4 regions of the Sphingomonas sp. LR59 genome follow, and region 2 is predicted to be linked to each of the others. Evidence: riboswitches for the same ligand, from Rfam matches in the RefSeq annotation. Region 2 holds a riboswitch; each other region holds the start of a gene.

Region 1 (4,950 bases), 1.5 Mb from region 2:
GCGTCGGCAATCTGCTTCACCTGTGCCTGGCTCTCCGCGATCGAGTCCGGGATGCCGAGCAGCAGGGTCTTCAGTCCCGCCCGCGCGTAGGCCGTCTGGGTCGCCGGCGGCGTATACGTGCTGGCGATGACGAGATCGGGGTGGAGCGCGATCACCTCCTCGGCGGTCCCGGCGATGCCGCGAAACCGGCGCGCTACGGTCAGCGGGATCGAGGTCGCCGCCGGGTCCTGCGAATAATGGCTGATCCCGGCGATCCGCGATGCGGGCAGGATCCGGACCAGCACCGAATCCACGCACGGATTGGTCGAGACGATCCCGCCGCCGCCGCCCGCGCCGGGGATTGCGCGCAGCCCCCGAGCAGGAGCGCGAGGAGGATCGCCCCGCGCCTCACTTCAGCCGCAACCGCACGCCGCCATACGCCGCGCGACCGTAATTGCCGTAGCCCGCGATCGTCTCGTACCGCGAGTCGGTGAGGTTATCGACGCGGCCGTACAGCGCGATCCGGTCGGTAATCGGCATTTCCGCGCGGACACCCGCCAGCGCATAGCCGTCGAGCCGCACGGTGTTGGCGGCGTCGTCGAAGCTGTCGCCGACCATCGTCACGGTGCCGCCGACCGACAGCCCGAACGCGAACCGGTAATCGGCGTCGACGCTCGCGGTCTGCTTGGGACGGCGCGCGAGATCGTTGCCGAAATCGCTGCCGATCGAGCGGTTCTCGGTGTCGATATAGCTGTAGTTCGCGGTCAGCGTCAGCGCGTCGACCGGGCGCAGCGCCAAGGTGAACTCGACGCCGTCCGCCTCGGCGCGGGCGATATTGTCGTAGACGCCGAACGGGCGGTCGATGCAGATTGAACCGGCGGTCGTCTGCTCCGCCGGGCTGCAATCGCGGAAGTCGATCTGGTTGCGCGTACGGCGGTTGAAATAGGTCACGCCTGCGCGGACCCGGTTGGCGAGGAACGCCTGCTCGACCCCGACGTCGAAGTTGCGCGCGGTCTCCGGATCGAGGCCGCGATTCCCGTAGTCGGAGAAGAGCTGGTACAGGGTCGGTGCCTTGAAGCCTTCGCCATAGCTTGCGCGGATCGTCGTGCCGGTGCGCAACGCCAGCGCCGCGTTCGCGCCGAATGTGGTGTGGCTGCCAAAATCGTCGTGATCGTCGTTGCGGACGCCGCCGGTGATGGTGAGGATATCGAGCGGCTTGACGATCAGCTGGCCGTAGACGCTGGTGATGCCGGTATCCGCGAAGGTGAAGCCGTCATTGAAGCGGCTGTTCTCGCGCTCGACTCCCGCGACCACGCGGACCTGGTCGAGCGGGCGGAAGTCGCCCTGGTATTCGTAGCGTTCGCTGCGGCCGCGACCGATGAAGGTCGGATCGCTGCCAAAGCTCGGGTCGTAATTGTCGCGGTTGATGTCGGCGATCGTGAACGCGACGCGGTTGTTGAACCGGCCGTCGGCGAAGTTCGCGTGCAGCCCTGCGTAACCGTAAGCCTCGCGCGTCTTCGAATATTCGGGCGTGTCGGCGAGCACGTAATCGGGGGCCGGGAAGCCGTCGATCTCGACGCGGCTGTCGGCGAAATAGCCGCGCAGGTCGAGGCCGATGCCCGGCGCGAACTCGACGCCCACGCGCCCGGTCGCGCCATATTGGCGATAGCCGTCGCGCTCGGTGCCGCTGGCGGCGGACGAGATGCCGTCGGTGCGCAGATAGCCGCCGGTCAGCGAGCCCGACACCGGCCCGGACTTGCCCGAGACGCCCGCGCTCGCGAACACGCTGTCGGCGTAGCCATATTCGGCGTTGGCGCGTGCTTGAATGCCTTCGGTCGGTGCGGCGGTGATGATGTTGACGACGCCACCGATCGCCTGGCTGCCCCATGGCACCGAGTTCGGGCCGCGCAGCACCTCGATCCGCTCGACCGAGCTCGAGAGGAGATTGCCGAAGTTGAAGCCGCCGCCGGTCGACGACGGATCGTTGACGCGGACGCCGTCGATCACGACGAGCGTCTGGTCCGCCTCGGCACCGCGAATACGGACGCTGGTCAGCGCGCCGATGGTGCCATTGCGCGTTACCGTCACGCCCGGCGTGGTCGCGAGCAGGTCGGAGACGACAACGGTCTGGCGGCGCTCGATCTCTGCGCGGTCGATGACGGTGACGGCCTGGCCGATCTCACTCAGCGGTTGCGCGGCGCGGGTCGCGGTGACGACGACTTCGGAAGCGTCGGGATCGGGGATGGTCTGGGCAAAAGCGGGCGCTGCGATCGCCGCGGCGCCGAGCAGAAGGAAGAATTTCGTCATGGGTACGTCCTAAGCAGAACCGCCTGCGACCATTCGCGGGGCGGCCAGACGTCTCTCGCTCGAGGAAACCCGGCTGGACCGGAGCACTCGTCCGCGCCGGACACCCGCCCGCGCAGTGGATCGACCGTGAGAGGCAGGTCTCCTGGCTTCCGGGTCATCGCGCCCACCCCGCCTTCCCAGGTCGAAACCCAGTGGCATATTCGGGGTGGCCGCTATCCGGTCACAGTTGCGGGTACAGCGCCGGTCTTGCGGATTCCCGCGCACCGACTTCCCTTTTGATCCCGTCGCCGGGAACCCTTCACGGGAGTGGCATTAGTCGCACGCCAGACACGGGTCAACGCGGGGGATAATGAGCATCGACCCGCGATAGCACGCGCTGGCGGTAAAGCTGGCTCACCGTCTATCGCACCACCCCGGCGGAGGCCGGGGCCCAGTTGGGGAACGTCGCTGACGGAGCGCGGTCCTTCGTTACCGCGACCTTGCCAACTGGGCCCGGCCTCCGCCGGGGTGGTGGCGTGTTGGTCAGGACGTCGCTTTCCCTTGTTCTCCTGCGAAGGCGGGAGCCCAGACTGGGTCCCCGCCTTCGCGGGGAAACATGCTGTCTTCGTTTCTCTTGGCAAGCGACGGATCGAATATCAGCGCCCCCCGTAGCGCAGCCCCACCCAGATCGTCCGCGGCGTTGCGCGTTCGACGATGTTCGCGCCGCTAATCCCTGCCTCGACGCGCTCGTTGAATAGATTTTCCCCGCTTAGTTCGGCGACAAGCGAGCGCAGGATCGGCAGCGCAGCATAGGCATCCAGCGTCGTCGCGGCCCCAAGCACCCGCGTGTTCTGGTCGTCGTCGAACTGCCGGCCGACATGACGCACGGTCAGCGACAGCGCCGCCGCATCGTGCCGCCAGTCGACCGTCCCCGACACCTGGTCGCGCGGGGTCTGCGCTGGCTGCAAGCCGTCCAGCGCGGCGGTGATCCCCGAACCCTCGACCTTCGAGTTCGTGTGCGACCACGATGCCTGCACGCCCAGCGGACCCGGTCGATACGCAGCATCCAGTTCGAAGCCATGCGCGCGGATCGCATCGAGGTTCTGGCGGACGCGGTAGGTGGCGACCCCCGGCAGCACCTGCGGCGGGTTGGTCGTCGTGACGTTGGCGATCGCATCCTTCAGCCGGTTGTAGAAATAGGTCGCGGCGATGCTGACCCCCGGCGTTGGCGTCAGCGTGACGCCACCCTCGACCCCGGTCAGCCGCTCTGGCGACAGCAAGGCGTTCGCCGCGGTCGCGTCGTTGCCGACCCGGAACGGCCGGTACAGTTCGTTGGGCGTCGGCAATCGCCAGCCACGATAGCCGGCGACACGCAGCGTGATCGCCTCGACTGGCTGGTATGCCACGCCTGCCCGCCCGGTCGTCTCGCTGCCGTCGCGTTCCGCGTAGCGCAGGTTGGTCAGCGCAGCCCCGGTCGCCAGCGGCCGTTCCGTCAGATAGCCGCCATCGATCGACCACCAGTCGACCCGCCCGCCAAGGCTGAACGTGAGGTCGCCCGCGACCAGGCTTCCATCGGCGAACACGCCGGTCGTCGTCGTGCTCCCGCCAGCCTCGCGCCGTCGCGTCGGCGCCGCGTTGACGAACGTATAGAGCTCCTGCGTCTTGCCGCTCACGTCGCGGATATCCGCGCCCAGCCTGAGCGTAATGGTCTCGCCCAGCGGCGGCGCAATCTCGATCCGACCGCCAAGCCCGGTGGCAGGCGTATTATACTGGTTCAGCGACTGGATCGCGGTCGTCCGCGCGGCATTGATGCTGTTGAAGCTGCTCGCGAACGCGCGCGTCTGCAGATACGCCAGCGCCGAATAGCCCCACGCGCCCCGCCCGATCAGCCGGATGCTCGCATCGGCCCCCTCGCTTTTATTCGCGGTGAAGTCGCTCCCCCGATCGCGCCGATCGGTGAACGCGCTCGCATTCATCTGCAATTCGGTCTTCGCGCCGATCCCGACGACGGTCCGCAACGCGCCCGACGCCTGCTCGTATGGCGCGGCCCGATCGACGATCCCGCGGCTCTCCGCGACGGTCGGCGTAAAGCCGTCACCGCGCGCGTACGCGCCCGACACGGTCGCAAACCCCGACCCGCGCACCAGCGCCGCCGACCCTTGCGCATCGACCGAATCGCGGCTGCCATAGGCGACGCTGCCCTGGAACGGTGTCAGGTCGTCAGGCGTCGCGCTCTCCAGTTCGACCGTCCCGGCCAGCGCGCCCGGTCCCTGATAGCCGCTGCCACCGCCGCGCGTCACGCGGATGCGCCCTAGCCGCCCCGTCGCATAGGCCGGGAATGCGACCCAGCCGCCGAACGGATCCGCCTGCGGCACGCCGTCGAAGATCAGCAGCGCGCGACTGGAGGCGTTGCCGCCGATCCCGCGCAATGAAATCCCCTGGCTGGTCGGGTTGGCACTGCGCGAATCCGAGCGACGAAACTGCTGCAACCCGGCGACGTCGGCCAGCACGCTCTCCAGCCGGTTGCTCGCATTCGCCTGGATCCGGTCGCGCCCGATCGTAACGATCGAATAGGCGCGGTCGCCGGGTGCGTCGGCCAATCCGCGCCCGGTCACGACGATCTCGGCCGGACTGTCGGCGGCGGGCGGCGGCGGCACGTCGGACTGCGCAAGCACGGCGCCAGGC
Region 2 (4,950 bases):
GCCAGCCGCCGACATCGGCAATCGCGCGGACGCCGGTGACGGGGCCGGCGTAGCACCCCGCAGCCAGCGCGAACTGGGCCAGCGCCGCCTGCGCCGCGACCGCGCCGCCGGTGTCGCAGAGATGCGCCAAACGGCGCAGCGTCGACAGCGGGATCGTCGAGGCGGCGTCGAGGCGCGTGTCGATGCGGCCGTCTGCGGCGAGGACGACCAGCGCGATGCCCTTCTCCCGCGCAAGGTTTTCGACCTGTTGCAGGCCGTAACTCCAGTAGGAGCGCCCGCCGATCAGCCGGATCAGGATGCCCTTCGCGCCCGCCAGCGTCTGCTCGACATAGGTGTCGACCGAGAGTGGATGCTGGAGCGCGGTCAGGTTCGCCAGGCGTAGCGACGGCAATCGGCTTCCGGCAGCGTCCGCACGTCTCCAGCCCGCAGCGAATGCGCCGAGGTCACCGTCTGAGAAGGAAAGGACGACGAGGTCCGCAGGGGATTGGGCGAGGTCCTGCGGGACCGCGCTTTCCTCCAGCCCGTGGGTCTCGCGGAAGACGACGTGCATCGTCGGCCTCAGGCGTCCAGCGCGGCCTTGATGCGGGCCTCGTCGATGCGGTCGTGCTCGGCGATGACCACCAGTTGCGTGCGGCGCTGTTCGCCGGCGCGCCATGGGCGGTCGTACTGCGTGCGGACGCGCGCGCCGACCGCCTGGACGAGCAGGCGCATCGGCTTGCCGGTGACGGCTGCATAGCCCTTCACGCGGAGGATGTCCGCGCTGCGGGCGAGCGCCTCGATCTTCGCGGTCAGGTCGGCGGGGTCGGCGATCTCGCCCAGCTCGACGACGACGCTGTCGAAATCGTCATGCTCGTGATCGTCTTCGCCGTCGTGATGCGAGGGGCGGCTGGCGATGTCGTCCTCGGCAGCGGCGTTGAGGCCCAGGATCACGCGCGGATCGATGATGCCGTCGGTGAGGTCGATGACCGGCAGCGGTCGTGCGGACCCGGCAGCGATCACCGCGCGCGCCTTGGCGACGCCTTCGGGTCCGGCGAGATCGACCTTCGTCAACAGCACCAGATCGGCGCAGGCGAGCTGGTCCTCGAACACTTCCGACAAAGGCGTCTCGTGATCGACGCTCGGGTCGGCAGCGCGTTGTGCATCGAGCGCGGCGACGTCGGGTGCGAAGCGACCGGCGGCGACCGCTTCGGCATCGGCGAGTGCGATGACGCCGTCGACGGTGATGCGTGAGCGGATCGCGGGCCAGTCGAATGCCTTGAGCAGCGGCTTGGGCAGCGCGAGGCCGGACGTCTCGATCAGGATGTGGTCGGGGCGCGGGTCGAGCGCGAGCAGCGTCTCGACGGTCGGGATGAAGTCGTCTGCCACGGTGCAGCAGATGCAGCCGTTCGCCAGCTCGACGACGTTCTCGGCCGGGCAATCCGGAATCGCGCAGCCCTTGAGGATGTCGCCGTCGATCCCCAGAGTGCCGAACTCGTTGACGACGACGGCGAGCCGGCGGCCGTTCGCATGACGGATCAGGTGGCTGATGAGCGTAGTCTTGCCGGCGCCCAGGAAGCCGGTGACGATGGTAACGGGGACCTTTGAAAGATCGGACATGATTATTTCCTCGACGTCTAAAGCACACGCACGCACGACCTTTCGGTCGCACGCGTTCGTCGCTCAGACGGAGTACCGTGCCGCGACCATCCCCTGGATCGTAGCAAGAGCGACCATAACGCTGGCAGGTCTCCTGGCTCGCGGGTCGAGGCTCGACGTACGCCTTCCCAGGTTTCCCCAGTGGCTGCCCTCCGAAACGAAGGACGTGTGCGTCTCGCTCACCGCTTACAGTTGCAGGGACAGCCGCGGCATTGGGAGGACTCCTCCCGCACCGCATTCCCATTCAAGCCCTTCCGGGCACCGGCGCGATCTGTGAGGTTCGGTGAAACCGAGCCTCGGGGGTGGGTTAGAGGACTTTCCGCCACGCCGCCAGCTATCCGTGCACGACCTCGATCTCATCGAAGCGTTTCCAGCGGTAGATGGCGAAGCTCAGGACCCAGCACAGCACGAACAGGCCGATGATCGCGAAGCCCAGGCCGTTGAAGTTCTCGCCGAGTGCGGCTGCCAGATCCCAGATGCCGCCGGTCAGGCCGAGCTTTGCGCCAAGCAGCGCGAGCGTCTCGATCCCGCCGATCGCTATCGCGACGATCGCGGAGATCAGCGTAATGGTGATGTTGTAATAAAGTTTGCGGATCGGCTTCACGAACGCCCATTCGTACGCGCCGAGCATGACGACGCCGTCCGCGGTGTCGACCAGCGCCATGCCGGTCGCGAACAGCACCGGGAGCACGAGGACGATGCCGATCGAGAGACCGTCGGCGGCCTGACTGGCGGAAAGGCCCAGGATCGCAACCTCCGTGGCGGTGTCGAAGCCTAGCCCGAATAAGAAGCCGAGCGGTGCCATATGCCAGCTGCGCGTGACCAGCCGGAACATCGGCCGGAACAGCCGTGCGAGCAGCCCGCGGTTGCCGAGCAGCAGGTCGAGATCCTCCTCGACATACGTCCCGCCGCTGCGGACATGACCGAAGGTGCGCCAGACCGAGCGGAGTATGATCAGGTTCATCGCTGCGATCGTGAACAGGAACAGCGCGGAGATCGTCGTCGCGACCACGCCGCCGACCTGCTTGAATGCCTCGAACTGCGACAGCGCACTGGCGGTGAGCGCGATCGCGACGGCAGCGATCAGCACGATCCCCGAATGGCCGATCGCGAACCAGAAGCCGACCGCGATCGGCCGCTGGCCGTCCTGCATGAGCTTCCGCGTCACGTTGTCGATCGCGGCGATGTGGTCCGCATCGACCGCGTGGCGCAGGCCGAGACCCCAGGCCAATAACGCCGTGCCTAGCATCAGCGGTTGCGCATGGAACAGCGAGAATGCCCAGCACCAGGCGGCGATGTTGGCCACGATTAGCCCAATGAACATCCAGCCGATGCGCTTGCGTGTCGAAACTCGCATCGGTCGCTCAATCGTTAAAGTCGTCATGCAATAGCCCCGCAGCGTCCGACGAGGACGGGGGCCTGCCGCGAACGGCCGGGCCATACGACGACCGGACGCCATGAGCGGCCGACGCACGACGCCGATGCGGCCCCCGCCACATGGTCGTCGCTCAGCCAGTGTCACGCAGGCGGCGTTCACCGTGCCTCGGCCACCCCCTGGACCGGGACAAGAGCGACCAGACGCCGGCAGGTCTCCTGGCTCGCGGGTCAAGGCTCGGCGCACCGCCTTCCCAGGCCTTGCGGCCCAGTGGCTGCCTTCGCGCAGAGGGCTCGTGCGCTTCGCTCGCCGCTTACAGTTGCAGGGACAGCCGCGGCATAAGACGGCGAACCGTCCGCACCGCATTCCCAATCAAGCCCTTCCGGGCACCGACGCGATCTAGCAAGCCACCGGTCGAACCGGCCGCTCGGGCGTCGTGCTAGCCGGGTTCGTGCCGGGTGCCAATCGTCCTTTGCGGGTGCCGCCGTCGTTGCCAGCGCAGCACGCCGGTTACGAACAGCGCGATCGGGACGATCCCGGCGGCGAAGGCGAGAACGCGTCCTGGCAGTCCGAACGCCTCGCCGCCGTGCAGCGGGTGGAGCCAGTTCATCACGGTGTCGCCGCGTGTCTCGGCGAGGCCGTTGCGGGTCGCGAGGATGGCGCCGGTATAGGGATCGAGCCAGACGTTAGTGCGCGGAAAGCGGCGGCTTGGCTCGCCGTCCTGCGCGAGGTTAATCCGCATGGTGCCGGTCGGCGAGGCGGGGGTTTCGATCCAGGCGAGCGCGGCACCGGGAAAGCGGCGCTCGGCGACCGTGACCAGTCGGTCGACCGATAAGGGCTCGCCCGGCGCGACAACCTTAAGCGACGGCATGTGGTATAGCGGTGAGGCGCGTCCGATTACGGAGCGCGTCTGGTCGGGGAGGTCGAGCATCACCCCGGTCGCGGTGACGACGAGCAGCAGGATCGCGCCGGCCACGCCGATCAGCTTGTGCCAGTCGTACAGCCGCCGGATCGGGGCGGCGTCGCGCTTGAAGCGGAGCGCGCGCCACCAGCCGCCGGGGCGCGGCCACCACGCCCAGATCCCGCTGGCGATCATCAGCAGCATAACGATTCCTGCGATCCCCATGACGATGCCACCGGGTTTCTCAAGTAGCAGCCGGTAATGGAGGTCGTAGATCCAGGTGACGATGGTATCGCCCCAGAAGCCGGTGCGGATCGTCGTCAGCCGCACCGGGTCGATCCAGGCAAGCAGGGGCGCGAAGTCGCGACCGGTGGTTTCCTTGGGCTTATAATAGCGGACCGGGATCGCGCCGCCATCCGTCGTGACTTCGATCCGCCACGCGCCGGTGCGACCCGGATGCTCACGGTGGAGCGTGTCGACGACCGCTTGCCACGATACCGGCCGCGCACCGTTCGGTATCGCGCGCAACGCCGGGCTGAGCGCCGCGTCGATCTCCGGATAGAAGACGAGGATGCTGCCGGTCAGCCCGGCGAACGCGAACAGCGCGCCGATCGACAGCCCCAGCCAGAGGTGGATGCGCCGCACGATCACGCGCAGCGGTGGCCGGCGTGTCATCAGAGCGTCAACCGGACCGCACCGAACAGCGATCTTGGATCCGCCGGTGCGTGCAGCCGCTGAGTGCCGTCGTACCAGACATATTCGTAGCGCTCGTTCGCCAGGTTCTTGAGTTGCGCGGAGATCTCAATCGTCGGCGTCAGCTTGTACGCTACCTCCGCATTGAGCACGACATAATCGCCGTAGCGTCCCTGCGTGTTGGCGGGGTCGAGTTCGTAGCTCGACTGGCCGTTGCCCCACAGGGACAGCCGCACCTTCGGATCGGGCGTAACGTCGAGCCCGCCCGAAAAGACGTTCTGAGGGACGTGGTCGATCGCGTTGCCGGCCTGCGACGGGGTGGCCGGGTCGGGCGTGACGATCCGCG
Region 3 (4,950 bases), 430 kb from region 2:
AGATCGTCGATCCAGCCGCCCTGCCGGACAAACCCGCCCGATATGCGCAGCGCCAGCGTATCGGCTGCGATCGGCAGATTGAGCATCGCCTTGGCGTCCCAGCTCGTGCCGCCATCGGTAACGGTCGCAACGCTCGCCTGACTCAGTGCGGCGATCTTGGTGGCATCCGGCTGGTTGGTCACGATGCGGACCAGGCCGCCCATCGACGACGACCCGAACAACACGCCTTGCGGTCCGCGCAGCACTTCGACCCGAGCGACGTCGAACAGCTGCGGGTCGGGCTGCGAAAAGCCGCGGAGTGCGCGGGTCTGAAGCGGGGTCTCGTCGAGGTAGACGCCCGTCGTCGGCGACTGGACGAACCCCACCCCGCCGATCCCGCGTATGATATATTGCGAGTTGCCGGGCCCGGTGGTCGCGAAGGCCAGGCCCGGCACGGAGTCCGCGACGCGGGAGAAGTCCTGCGCATTGAGGCGGCGCAGCAGGTCGGCAGGAAGGATGGTGACGCTTGCGGGCACGTCCTTGAGCGCTTGCGGGCGTTTCAGCGCGGTGACGATAATGTCGTTGGTTTCCGCTGGTCCATCGCTCAGCGTGTTGGTCGCCGTTGCGTCGGCCTTCGTGGGAGGGGCCACCAGATCCTGAGCAGATGCTGGTACGGCGAGCAGGAGGCAGGGCAGGCATGCCCCCGCCAACAAGTGGGATCGGATCATGAATAGGCCTTTGACCGGCCCCGCGAAAGCACGCGAGCCGTGGACGTGGTTGCTCCTGAAGGAGCACGCGATCAGGTGGTCAAAGGAGGGCCGGTGGACCTCGAAGCGGAGGCCGAAGATGGCTGCGGCGAATGATCGCCGGCAGCACGGCCGGTGACAGCCCGACCGCCATGACGAAAACGATTAAGGTGATGAGCTGAATAGGATCGATCGCACCGAGCGATGCTGCCGACAGGCCCGCAAAGGCGCAGGGCATGTCAGCCTTGCCATGATCCTTCGACTTGCCGTGATCGGGCATGTCGCCGTGCATCCCCGGCATTGCCATCGTTACGGCTCGAGGAGCCACGCCGGAACAGAGCTCGATCGTGATCCGGCCGTGCTCGCTGCCAATCATGTACCCGGCCGGTACCAGCAGCTTGAGCAACAGCGTTGCCGCGCATACGAGCACAGCGAAGTAGCGTTGCGCTAGGAGGCGACGAACGGCGAACACCGAATGCGGGTAGCGCAGGCAGGCAGTCCTGTCATTGCCGTGTCGATCTCCCCTGTAAACGGACGGGATCAGAGAAGGCCGAGGCTGTCTTGCCGATCGGAACCTTCCCCGGTACGCATTGTCCGTCAGGCCGGAGAGGTATCTCCGACCCGACAATGATCGCGCTGGTGTCCCGAGAGGGACTTAATAGGGAACACGGTGTGGGAGACGCTCTCCCGAAGCCGAGGCTGTCCCTGCAACTGTAAGCGGCGAGCGAGACGTACATCGCGTCCTCTTCTGGAGGGTGCAGCCACTGGACCAACGCCGTAACGGCCGAGATCCGGGAAGGCCGTATATCGAGCGACGACCCGTGAGCCAGGAGACCTGCCAGCGTCTGGTCGCTCTTGCTTTGGTCCAGGGGATGGTCGGGGCACGGTTCTTCCGTCTGAGCGACGAACGAGCGGCGGGGGTCGCATCGGTTCGTGTCGCGGGCGCTTGCGTCCGCCTGTCGACGCGTGCCGACCGTTCGCAGCGGACGCCCCCGTCCGAAGTCGCTTGGCGCACGGGGGACGGACATGAAGAATCTGAGATTACGAACAAAATGGCTCGAATGCGTGGCTATAGCTTCGGCATGTAGCACCACACCAGCATGGGCTCAGGGGCAAGACACCGAGGCTGTGCCGTCACAGGCACCAAACGACATTGTCGTGTTCGGCCGCGGCGAAGCGAAGATCGGTGTTGCGCATGCAGCAAGTGAGGGCACCGTCGCCGGTGCCGACCTTCTGGTTCGCCCGCTGCTGCGCGTTGCCGAACTGCTAGAGGCGATACCTGGCATGGTCGCTGCGCAGCATTCGGGAAGCGGCAAGGCCAACCAGTATTTCCTGCGTGGCTTCAATCTCGATCACGGTTCGGACTTCACAACTTATATCGACGGGGTGCAAATGAACCTGCGCACCCACGGTCATGGCCAAGGCTATCTCGATCTCAACGGACTGATCCCGGAGATCGTCGCGCGCGAGGATTTTCGCAAAGGGCCATACCGTGCCGATGGCGGCGACTTCGCGCTGGCGGGGGCTGCCTACATGACCACGATCGACAGCTTTGCCCGGCCGTGGCTTTCGGTCGAGGGCGGCTCTTATGGCTATGGTCGGATCGCCGCGGGCGGGACGATTGACGGGATTGGTCCGGGGAAACTGACGCTCGTCGCGCAAACCAAGGTCTACGACGGACCATGGGAGGAGCCTGAGCATCTGCGACACGCATCTGGCTTCGCGAAGTATACCGCTCCAGCTGGCGCAGGCCAGGTCGAAGCCTCGCTCAACGCCTACCGCGCGACCTGGCGTCCGACCGAACAGATTCCCGAGCGCATAATTGGTACCGCGCTCTGCAAGGACGTGTTCTGCTCACCCGATCCGACGGCACGCGGCGAAACGACACGGCTCGTCGGCAACGTCGCGGTCCGCCAGCCTGACTGGCACGCCAATGTCTATGGTCAGTTCTACGACTGGTCGATGTATTCGAACCCGACCTACACCGACCCGGACGGGACCAGCGCACAGATCCGCCAGTTCGACAAACGCTGGATCGTCGGCGCGAGGGGCGAAAAGCGTTGGACGCTCGCACCAGCTCTCGCCGTCTCGCTCGGTACCGAAGAGCGCTACGACCATATCGGCAGCGTCGGTGTCTATCGCACCAGCGCGCGATCGTTCCTGTCGTCGCTCGGTCGCTACCATGTCGAGGAAGCGTCGGCGGCATTGTATGGCGAAGCGACGTGGACGCCGGTTACGGGCCTCCGCCTGATCGGTGGGGTTCGTGGAGATTATTATCACTACGTCGTTCGCGCGCGGGATCAGGCGGCCGTGTTGGCCGGGGAAGGCAGTGGCGACGACACGACCCTGTCGCCCAAGGCATCGATCGCGTACTCGCCGACCGATCGGCTGGAGTTCTACGGCAACTGGGGACGTGGGTTCCACTCCAACGACGTCCGCGGCGCGGTAAACGTCGAAACGCCGGTGCCTGTGCTGGTCCGCGGCAACGGCCGTGAAGTCGGCGCCCGGTGGCAGTTACCCGGCATTACGCTGACCGCGACCTATTGGTGGCTCGACGTCGACAGCGAACTGCGCTTCGTTGGAGATTCCAACGCGGTTGAACCGACCGGTGCCAGCGAGCGTCGTGGCTATGAACTGGTGGCGTTCTGGCGGCCCAGGCCGTGGCTTGCGATCGACGGCAACTATACGGCAAGCCGATCGCGCAACGACAATGGCGATCGCATTCCCAACGCCTTCGAGAACGCCGCATCCGCCGGGATCGCGCTGGTGCTCAATCCTTGGGAGGCAAGCGCTCGCGTCCGCCACCTTGGGCCCTATCCTTTGATCGAAGACAACAGCGTCCGAGATACAGGAAGCACCGTCGTCAACGTCCGCGCGGCTCGCAAGATCGGGCGGTTCGACGTGTACGGTGAGGTGCTCAACATCCTCGACAGCCGCGACAAGGACATCGCCTATTTCTACGAGTCCTACATTCCCTCGTTCGACGCCTCAGGGCCGACGGATGGCCGGTTGAGCCGCGTAGTTGAGCCACGCACCTTGCGCCTGGGTGCCCGGGTGAATTTCTAGGCAGTGCCAGATGGTCGCCAGCTTCGGATGAAGCTGGCGACCATTGAATTTCGGTATGGATAAAACACTCCCGTTATCTCACGCGGCCGACACATCACCACGTTCGTTGTAAACACTCGAGCAAATGTCATAGCCCACTTTGAAGGAGCAATACGATGTCGGACCTCAGCCTACACGAACTGTCGAAAAAGATGGCAAAGTTGGACTTCACAATGATGGCCACTCGCTCATCCAACGGAACGATGACGGCCCGCCCGATGAGCAACAATGGCGATGTCGAATATCAAGGTGACAGCTACTTTTTTGCCTACGAAAAATCACGGAAGATTGCTGACCTGCGCGCCGATCCTCACGTCACGCTTAGCTATACCGGCGCCGTCGGTATGCTCGGTGGTCCCCCGCTGTTTGTAGCTGTCGAAGGAGCCGCTGCGCTAATCGAGGACAAAGTCGCGTTCGCCGATCACTGGACCAAGGATCTCGATCGGTATTTTCCTCAGGGCATCGACACACCCGGCGTTGTGATGATCCGTGTCGACGCAAAGGCAATTCGTTACTGGGACGGTAGTGACGAGGGCGAAATCGCTATCTGAGAAAGCCGCCAAAAGCTTGTCAAATACAGAACTTTCGCGCGGGTGCTTCGCGGGAGTTCTGTCTTTTGGGCGTATCAAATGCCTTTTTCTTTTAGACGTTATCGCTCGTACGTTACCATAACTGGGGCTGGCTCCCGATAAGAATGGGCAGGCGGCATCCCGGGCATCCTCAAGGCTCGTATCCGGTCGACAGGCGAAAATCCGGCAAAACCGGACCATCTTTGCCAGCCACATACGAGCACCGAGATCAACTAACCGAAAAATCGGTAATCCTTCCAGCCGCTTGCACTTAACCTGTGTCTGGAACCCCTTGGTCGTTTCGCAGTTGATATAAACCGGACAGTGAGCTCGGCGCGCCCGGGACACACCCTGGCGCTTTGTCAGGAGAGATGCCTTGAAATCAATGATCACCCTGGCGGCACTTGCCGCCGTACTCCCGCTCGCGGCTTGCAATAAAAGTCCGTCGGACAAGCTTGCTGATCGCGTCGAGAATGCAGCGGATACCCGTGCTGACGCCATGGAAGCGAATGCCGATGATTTGCGTAATCAGGCAGCGCAGCTCGATAATC
Region 4 (4,950 bases), 210 kb from region 2:
CGAGCACGAGGAACGGGAGAGCGATGAGCGCCGGCACTGCGATGGCGGCGAGCGCGAGCAACAGTCCCCACCCCAGCAGATCGCGGGTTCGGACTGCGCCGGCGACGGCCGCGCCGAGCCCGCCGGGCCGCAGTGGCGGCAACAGTCTCGCCCAGACGAGAGGCACCATCCTCGCAGCAAACGGAACGACGATCAGAGCCCAGTTCATGCCGATCACGTGGAGCAAAACGAGCTTGGCCAGCATCTGGCTGACAATCGCGACGACGCCGAAGCTCCCGATATGCGGATCGGCCATCGCCGTGAGCAGCCGCGTCCGATCGCCATGCGCCGCGCCCAACCCATCCGCGAGGTCGGCGAGCCCGTCGAGATGCAGCGCCCCCGTCACTGCGATCCAAGCCAGCAACGCAGCGCAGGCCCCCGTCCAAGGATCCACCAGCGTGCCCAGCCAGCCGGCCGCCGCGACGATCAGGCCGATCGCGAGACCGACGACAGGGTAGCACCGGATTGCTGCCGCGAAATCCTCTGCCTCGACGTCGACGCGCGGCATCGGCAGCCGGGTCAGGAAGCCGAACGCGACGATCAGCCGTTTCATGTCGCCAGCCCGACGATCTGCACGGTCCGCGTCGGGCCCGGCCAGATGCGCAGCGAGACCAGCGCGGCATAGGGCAAGTCGAACGCCCAGATCTGCCGTCGATCGAACCCGCACAAGTCCGCGAGCGCCGCCCGGATCGCACCGCCATGCGTCACCACGAGTGTCGAGACCTGGGGCATCTCGGCCAACGCCTGCGCTACCCGGTCCTGCAGCGCGGACCAGCGCTCTCCATCAGGCGGGGGAGACGCATCGGGATCGTCGTAGAATGCGGCGAGCTCGACACGATCGATTGCCGTCGAGGCCAGCCCGTCCCATGCCCCGAAATCGAGTTCGCGCCAGCGTGGGTCGACCTCGACCGCAACGCCTCGCGGTTCACCGATCGCCGCCGCACAGGCGCGTGCGCGGATCAGATCGGAGGCCTCGATCCGTTCGATCGCAAGACTCTCGGCGCGTGCCATACAGGCGGCAATCCCTCCCTTGGTTACCGGGTCGTCGGTCCGCCCGAGCATTCGCCCCGCCACGTCGGGCGCACCATGCCGCATCAGGTGCAGCATGTACGCGCTCACGCCGCCGAAACGCCCGCCTCGGCGAACGTCGCCATCTCGGCATGCACGGCCAGCGCGGCTCGAATCAGCAATGTTGCGGTCGCAGCGCCGCTGCCCTCGCCCAGCCGCATCCCGAGCGAGAGCAACGGGTCGAGGCCCATTCGCTCAAGCAGAAGACGGTGCCCCGGCTCGGCCGAGACATGTCCGGCAAGGCAGTGCGCCAGAATGTCCGGACACGCCGCCGCCAATGTCGCGACCGCCGCACAGCAGATGAACCCATCGAGCATCACCGGCACGCCCGCCTGCCGTGCCGCGACCACCGCCCCCGCGATCGCCGCTAACTCGCGTCCGCCGAGCCGCCGCAAAATCTCGAACGGCGTGCTCAGCGCGTCCCGGTGCAGCGTGACCCCAGCCTCGACGACCGCGATCTTCCGCGCGATGCCGTCATCGTCGACCCCGGTTCCCGGCCCCACCCAGTCGCTCGCCGACCCGCCGAAGCTCGCCAGGCACAGCGCCGCGGCGGTCGTCGAATTGCCGATCCCCATCTCGCCGAGCACCACCAAGTCCGGCGCGTCCGAGACGGCAGCCGCGCCCGCGTTCAACGCGGCAAGGCACTCGTCCTCCGACATCGCAGGCGCTTGCGTGAAATCCGCCGTCGGCCGGTCGAGCTCGAGCGACACGATCTTCAGATCGAGGCCAGCCGCACGTGACAGCGCGTTGATCGCCGCGCCACCATGCTCGAAATTGGCCACCATCTGCGCGGTGACGGAAGCCGGAAACGCGCTGACGCCGCGCGCGACGATGCCGTGATTGCCCGCGAACACCACCGCGCTGCCACGATCGAGCCGAGGCAGCGGGTTGCCCTGCCAGCCGGCCATGAACACCGCGATATCCTCCAGCAGCCCTAGCGACCCAGGGGCTTGGTCAGTTCGCCTTGCCGGGCGATCGCCGCGGATCGCGCCGCCGCGTCCGCCTGCGGCAAGCCGCGCAAGGCCGCCAGAAACCCGGCGGGCGTCGCGAACGCGGTCATTCGACGACGAAGCCTTCGGGCGGCGTGCGGGTGATGAAATGTCCCTTCACGCCCTGCGGCCATTGCTTGAACGGCACCTGCCCGAACGCGCTCTCGCCGTAGAGCCTCGCGTAATCGAGGATCGCGCGCGCGGCGTCTTCGGTCGGTTCGAACCGGCCGAGCACATAGCCGACCTTGGCGGGTGCGCGCAGGTGGATCGTGCAGAAATCCTGGCATGCGAATAGGCAGGGCATCTCCTGCACCGCGACGTCGGCATAGGCCGGGTCGCTCTGCTGCACCGTCTTCAGCGCCTGCACGAGCCGCGCGCCGCCGCGCTGGCCCTGCTCGTCGTCGCGCGCATCGGCCGAATGGCGGCACGTGTTGCACGCGACCACCGCGACGCCGTCCTCGGCGGGCTTCAGCATGTCCGTTCCCGAACGGTCGCAGCATTATGTAGATTTGGCATAGGAACCCCTTCGGACAGTCGATCCCGCACTGCACGAAGGGCGAGAGGCGCACGCCTCCAGCCTCCGCGCGACGCGAAGCGATGTCGTCGCTCGGGGTGTTACCCGTCCGTTCGGCGCACCCTGGCCGGACGAAAGACGACCGCGACGGGCAGGTCTCCTGGCTCGCGGGTCAACGCCGTCCGCGCCGCCTTCTCGGGAGTATCCCAATGGCATGAGGCACGATGGCTCGCCGCGTACAGTTGCAGGGGCAGCCGGGTGTTTCCCGTTCCCATTTTCATTTCCCTACGCGTGAGCGTCGGGGGAACCTGTCGCGGGGGGATCGATAGGCGGGAGGAAGACACGGCGCAAGACACGGCTACGTCGGTTAGAAGTCCGCCAGCCATCCCCACGCGCTCCCGTCATCCTGACGAAAGTCAGGATCCAGGGTAACGGGCGGTGGCCTTCGTGGCTCTGGATCCTGACTTTCGTCAGGATGACGGACGGTGGCTGTTTTGGGCCGCAGAGTACGGAGCCGCCTAGAACTCCACGCCCGCCTGCGCCTTAACGCCCGACCGGAACGGGTGCTTCACCTGCGTCATCTCGGTTACCAGGTCCGCCGCCTCGATCAGCGCGTCGGGCGCGTTCCGCCCGGTCACCACGACATGCGTCATCTCAGGCTTCGCCGCCAACACCGCCAGCACCTCGTCGACCGGCAGATACTCATACCGCAGCACGATGTTCAGTTCGTCAGCCACCACCATCGCATAGGACGGATCCGCGATCATCCGCTTGACCTCGTCCCACGCCTCGCGCGCCACTGCGATATCGCGCGCACGATCCTGCGTATCCCAGGTGAACCCCTCCCCCATCGGCTTGAACTCGCACAGGTCCGGGAACGCATCGAAGATTGCCTTCTCGCCGGTTGCCATCGCGCCCTTGACGAACTGTACCACGCCGACCTTGCGCCCATGGCCGATCATCCGCACCGCCATGCCGAACGCGGCGGTCGACTTGCCCTTGCCCTTGCCGGTGTGGACGATGATCAGCCCCTTCTCGATCGTCTTGCTCGCGACGATCTTATCATGGACCTCTTTCCGCTTGGCGCTCCTGGCATTCTGCTCGTCGTCGGTCCGCATGATCATGTCCTCTCGCGCTCGCGCTCTGTACTGCCGATGGCGGATCACGCCGCGCGGCGCTAGAGGACCGAGCATGCTCCGCATCACCGACCTCAAGCTGCCGCTCAACCATGCCGACGAAGCGCTCCCCGCCGCGATCCGCGATCGCCTGCGCGTAACCCCGCGCGACCTGATCCGCTACACGATCGCGAGGCGCGCGCACGATGCGCGCGACAAGATGGACATCCAGCTCGTCTATTCGGTCGACGTCACGCTGAAGAACGAGGACACCGTCCTCACGCGCTTCCGCAAGGATCGCCACGTCCAGCGCACCCCCGACACGGGGTATCGCTTCGTCACCAAGGGCGGCCCGAGCTACACCGGCCCCCGCCCGGTGGTCGTCGGCGCGGGGCCCTGCGGCCTATTCGCGGGCCTGATCCTCGCGCAGATGGGGTTCCGCCCAATCATCCTCGACCGCGGCAAGGTCGTCCGCGAGCGCACCAAGGACACCTGGGGCCTCTGGCGCAAGAGCGTCCTCAATCCCGAATCCAACGTCCAGTTCGGCGAAGGCGGCGCCGGCACCTTCTCCGACGGCAAGCTCTGGAGCCAGATCAAGGACCCGCGCCATCTCGGCCGGAAAGTCCTGACCGAATTCGTGAAGGCCGGCGCGCCGCCCGAGATCCTCACCGAAGCGCACCCGCACATCGGCACCTTCCGCCTCGTCACGATGGTCGAGAGCATGCGCGAGACGATCGAGGCGCTCGGCGGCGAATACCGCTTCTCGACGCGCGTCGACGGTCTCGACATCGTCGAGGACGCCGGCACGCGCCAGCTCCGCGGGCTCCACCTGAGCACCGGCGACTATCTCGAAGCCAACCACGTCGTCTTCGCGGTCGGGCACAGCGCGCGGGACACATTCGAGATGCTGCATGCCAAGGGTGTCCACGTCGAGGCGAAGCCGTTCTCGATCGGTGTCCGCATCGAGCATCCGCAGTCGTGGATCGACGAAGCCCGGTTCGGGCCGTGCGCGGGCCATCCGGATCTCGGGGCGGCGGCGTACAGCCTGTCGCACCACTGCAAGAACGGTCGGACCGTCTATAGCTTCTGCATGTGCCCGGGCGGCACCGTCGTCGCAGCGACTTCGGAGGAGGGCCGCGTCGCCACCAATGGCATGAGCCAATATTCGCGCAACGAACGCAACGCGAACTCGGGGATCGTCATCGGCATCGACCCCGAGCGCGAT

What was found. A riboswitch is a leader RNA that binds a small molecule or an ion and turns the genes downstream of it on or off. The one in region 2 is predicted to bind cobalamin.
Region 1: linked by a shared signal. The riboswitch ahead of QP164_RS12275 (TonB-dependent receptor plug domain-containing protein) and the one ahead of QP164_RS05215 (HoxN/HupN/NixA family nickel/cobalt transporter) in region 2 are both predicted to bind cobalamin.
Region 3: linked by a shared signal. The riboswitch ahead of QP164_RS07090 (TonB-dependent receptor) and the one ahead of QP164_RS05215 (HoxN/HupN/NixA family nickel/cobalt transporter) in region 2 are both predicted to bind cobalamin.
Region 4: linked by a shared signal. The riboswitch ahead of QP164_RS06120 (DUF1636 domain-containing protein) and the one ahead of QP164_RS05215 (HoxN/HupN/NixA family nickel/cobalt transporter) in region 2 are both predicted to bind cobalamin.

The regions. Positions count from the first base shown of each region.
Region 1 covers NZ_JASPFL010000001.1:2,638,862-2,643,811, forward strand. The annotation lists gene QP164_RS12270 (ABC transporter substrate-binding protein) at 1-284, opposite strand, end outside; gene QP164_RS12275 (TonB-dependent receptor plug domain-containing protein) at 388-2,286, opposite strand; cobalamin riboswitch at 2,402-2,600, opposite strand; gene QP164_RS12280 (TonB-dependent receptor) at 2,922-4,950, opposite strand, start outside.
Region 2 covers NZ_JASPFL010000001.1:1,137,122-1,142,071, forward strand. The annotation lists partial or broken gene cobN (cobaltochelatase subunit CobN) at 1-550, opposite strand, end outside; gene cobW (cobalamin biosynthesis protein CobW) at 559-1,596, opposite strand; cobalamin riboswitch at 1,703-1,916, opposite strand; gene QP164_RS05215 (HoxN/HupN/NixA family nickel/cobalt transporter) at 1,970-2,992, opposite strand; cobalamin riboswitch at 3,202-3,419, opposite strand; gene QP164_RS05220 (PepSY-associated TM helix domain-containing protein) at 3,450-4,586, opposite strand; gene QP164_RS05225 (TonB-dependent receptor) at 4,586-4,950, opposite strand, start outside.
Region 3 covers NZ_JASPFL010000001.1:1,565,099-1,570,048, reverse strand. The annotation lists gene QP164_RS07100 (TonB-dependent receptor) at 1-707, opposite strand, end outside; gene QP164_RS07095 (DUF2946 family protein) at 787-1,155, opposite strand; cobalamin riboswitch at 1,346-1,582, shown strand; gene QP164_RS07090 (TonB-dependent receptor) at 1,752-3,791, shown strand; gene QP164_RS07085 (pyridoxamine 5'-phosphate oxidase family protein) at 3,947-4,381, shown strand; gene QP164_RS07080 (hypothetical protein) at 4,785-4,950, shown strand, end outside.
Region 4 covers NZ_JASPFL010000001.1:1,349,531-1,354,480, forward strand. The annotation lists gene cobS (adenosylcobinamide-GDP ribazoletransferase) at 1-592, opposite strand, end outside; gene QP164_RS06110 (histidine phosphatase family protein) at 589-1,146, opposite strand; partial or broken gene cobT (nicotinate-nucleotide--dimethylbenzimidazole phosphoribosyltransferase) at 1,155-2,167, opposite strand; gene QP164_RS06120 (DUF1636 domain-containing protein) at 2,164-2,571, opposite strand; cobalamin riboswitch at 2,744-2,937, opposite strand; gene cobO (cob(I)yrinic acid a,c-diamide adenosyltransferase) at 3,129-3,734, opposite strand; gene QP164_RS06130 (NAD(P)/FAD-dependent oxidoreductase) at 3,802-4,950, shown strand, end outside.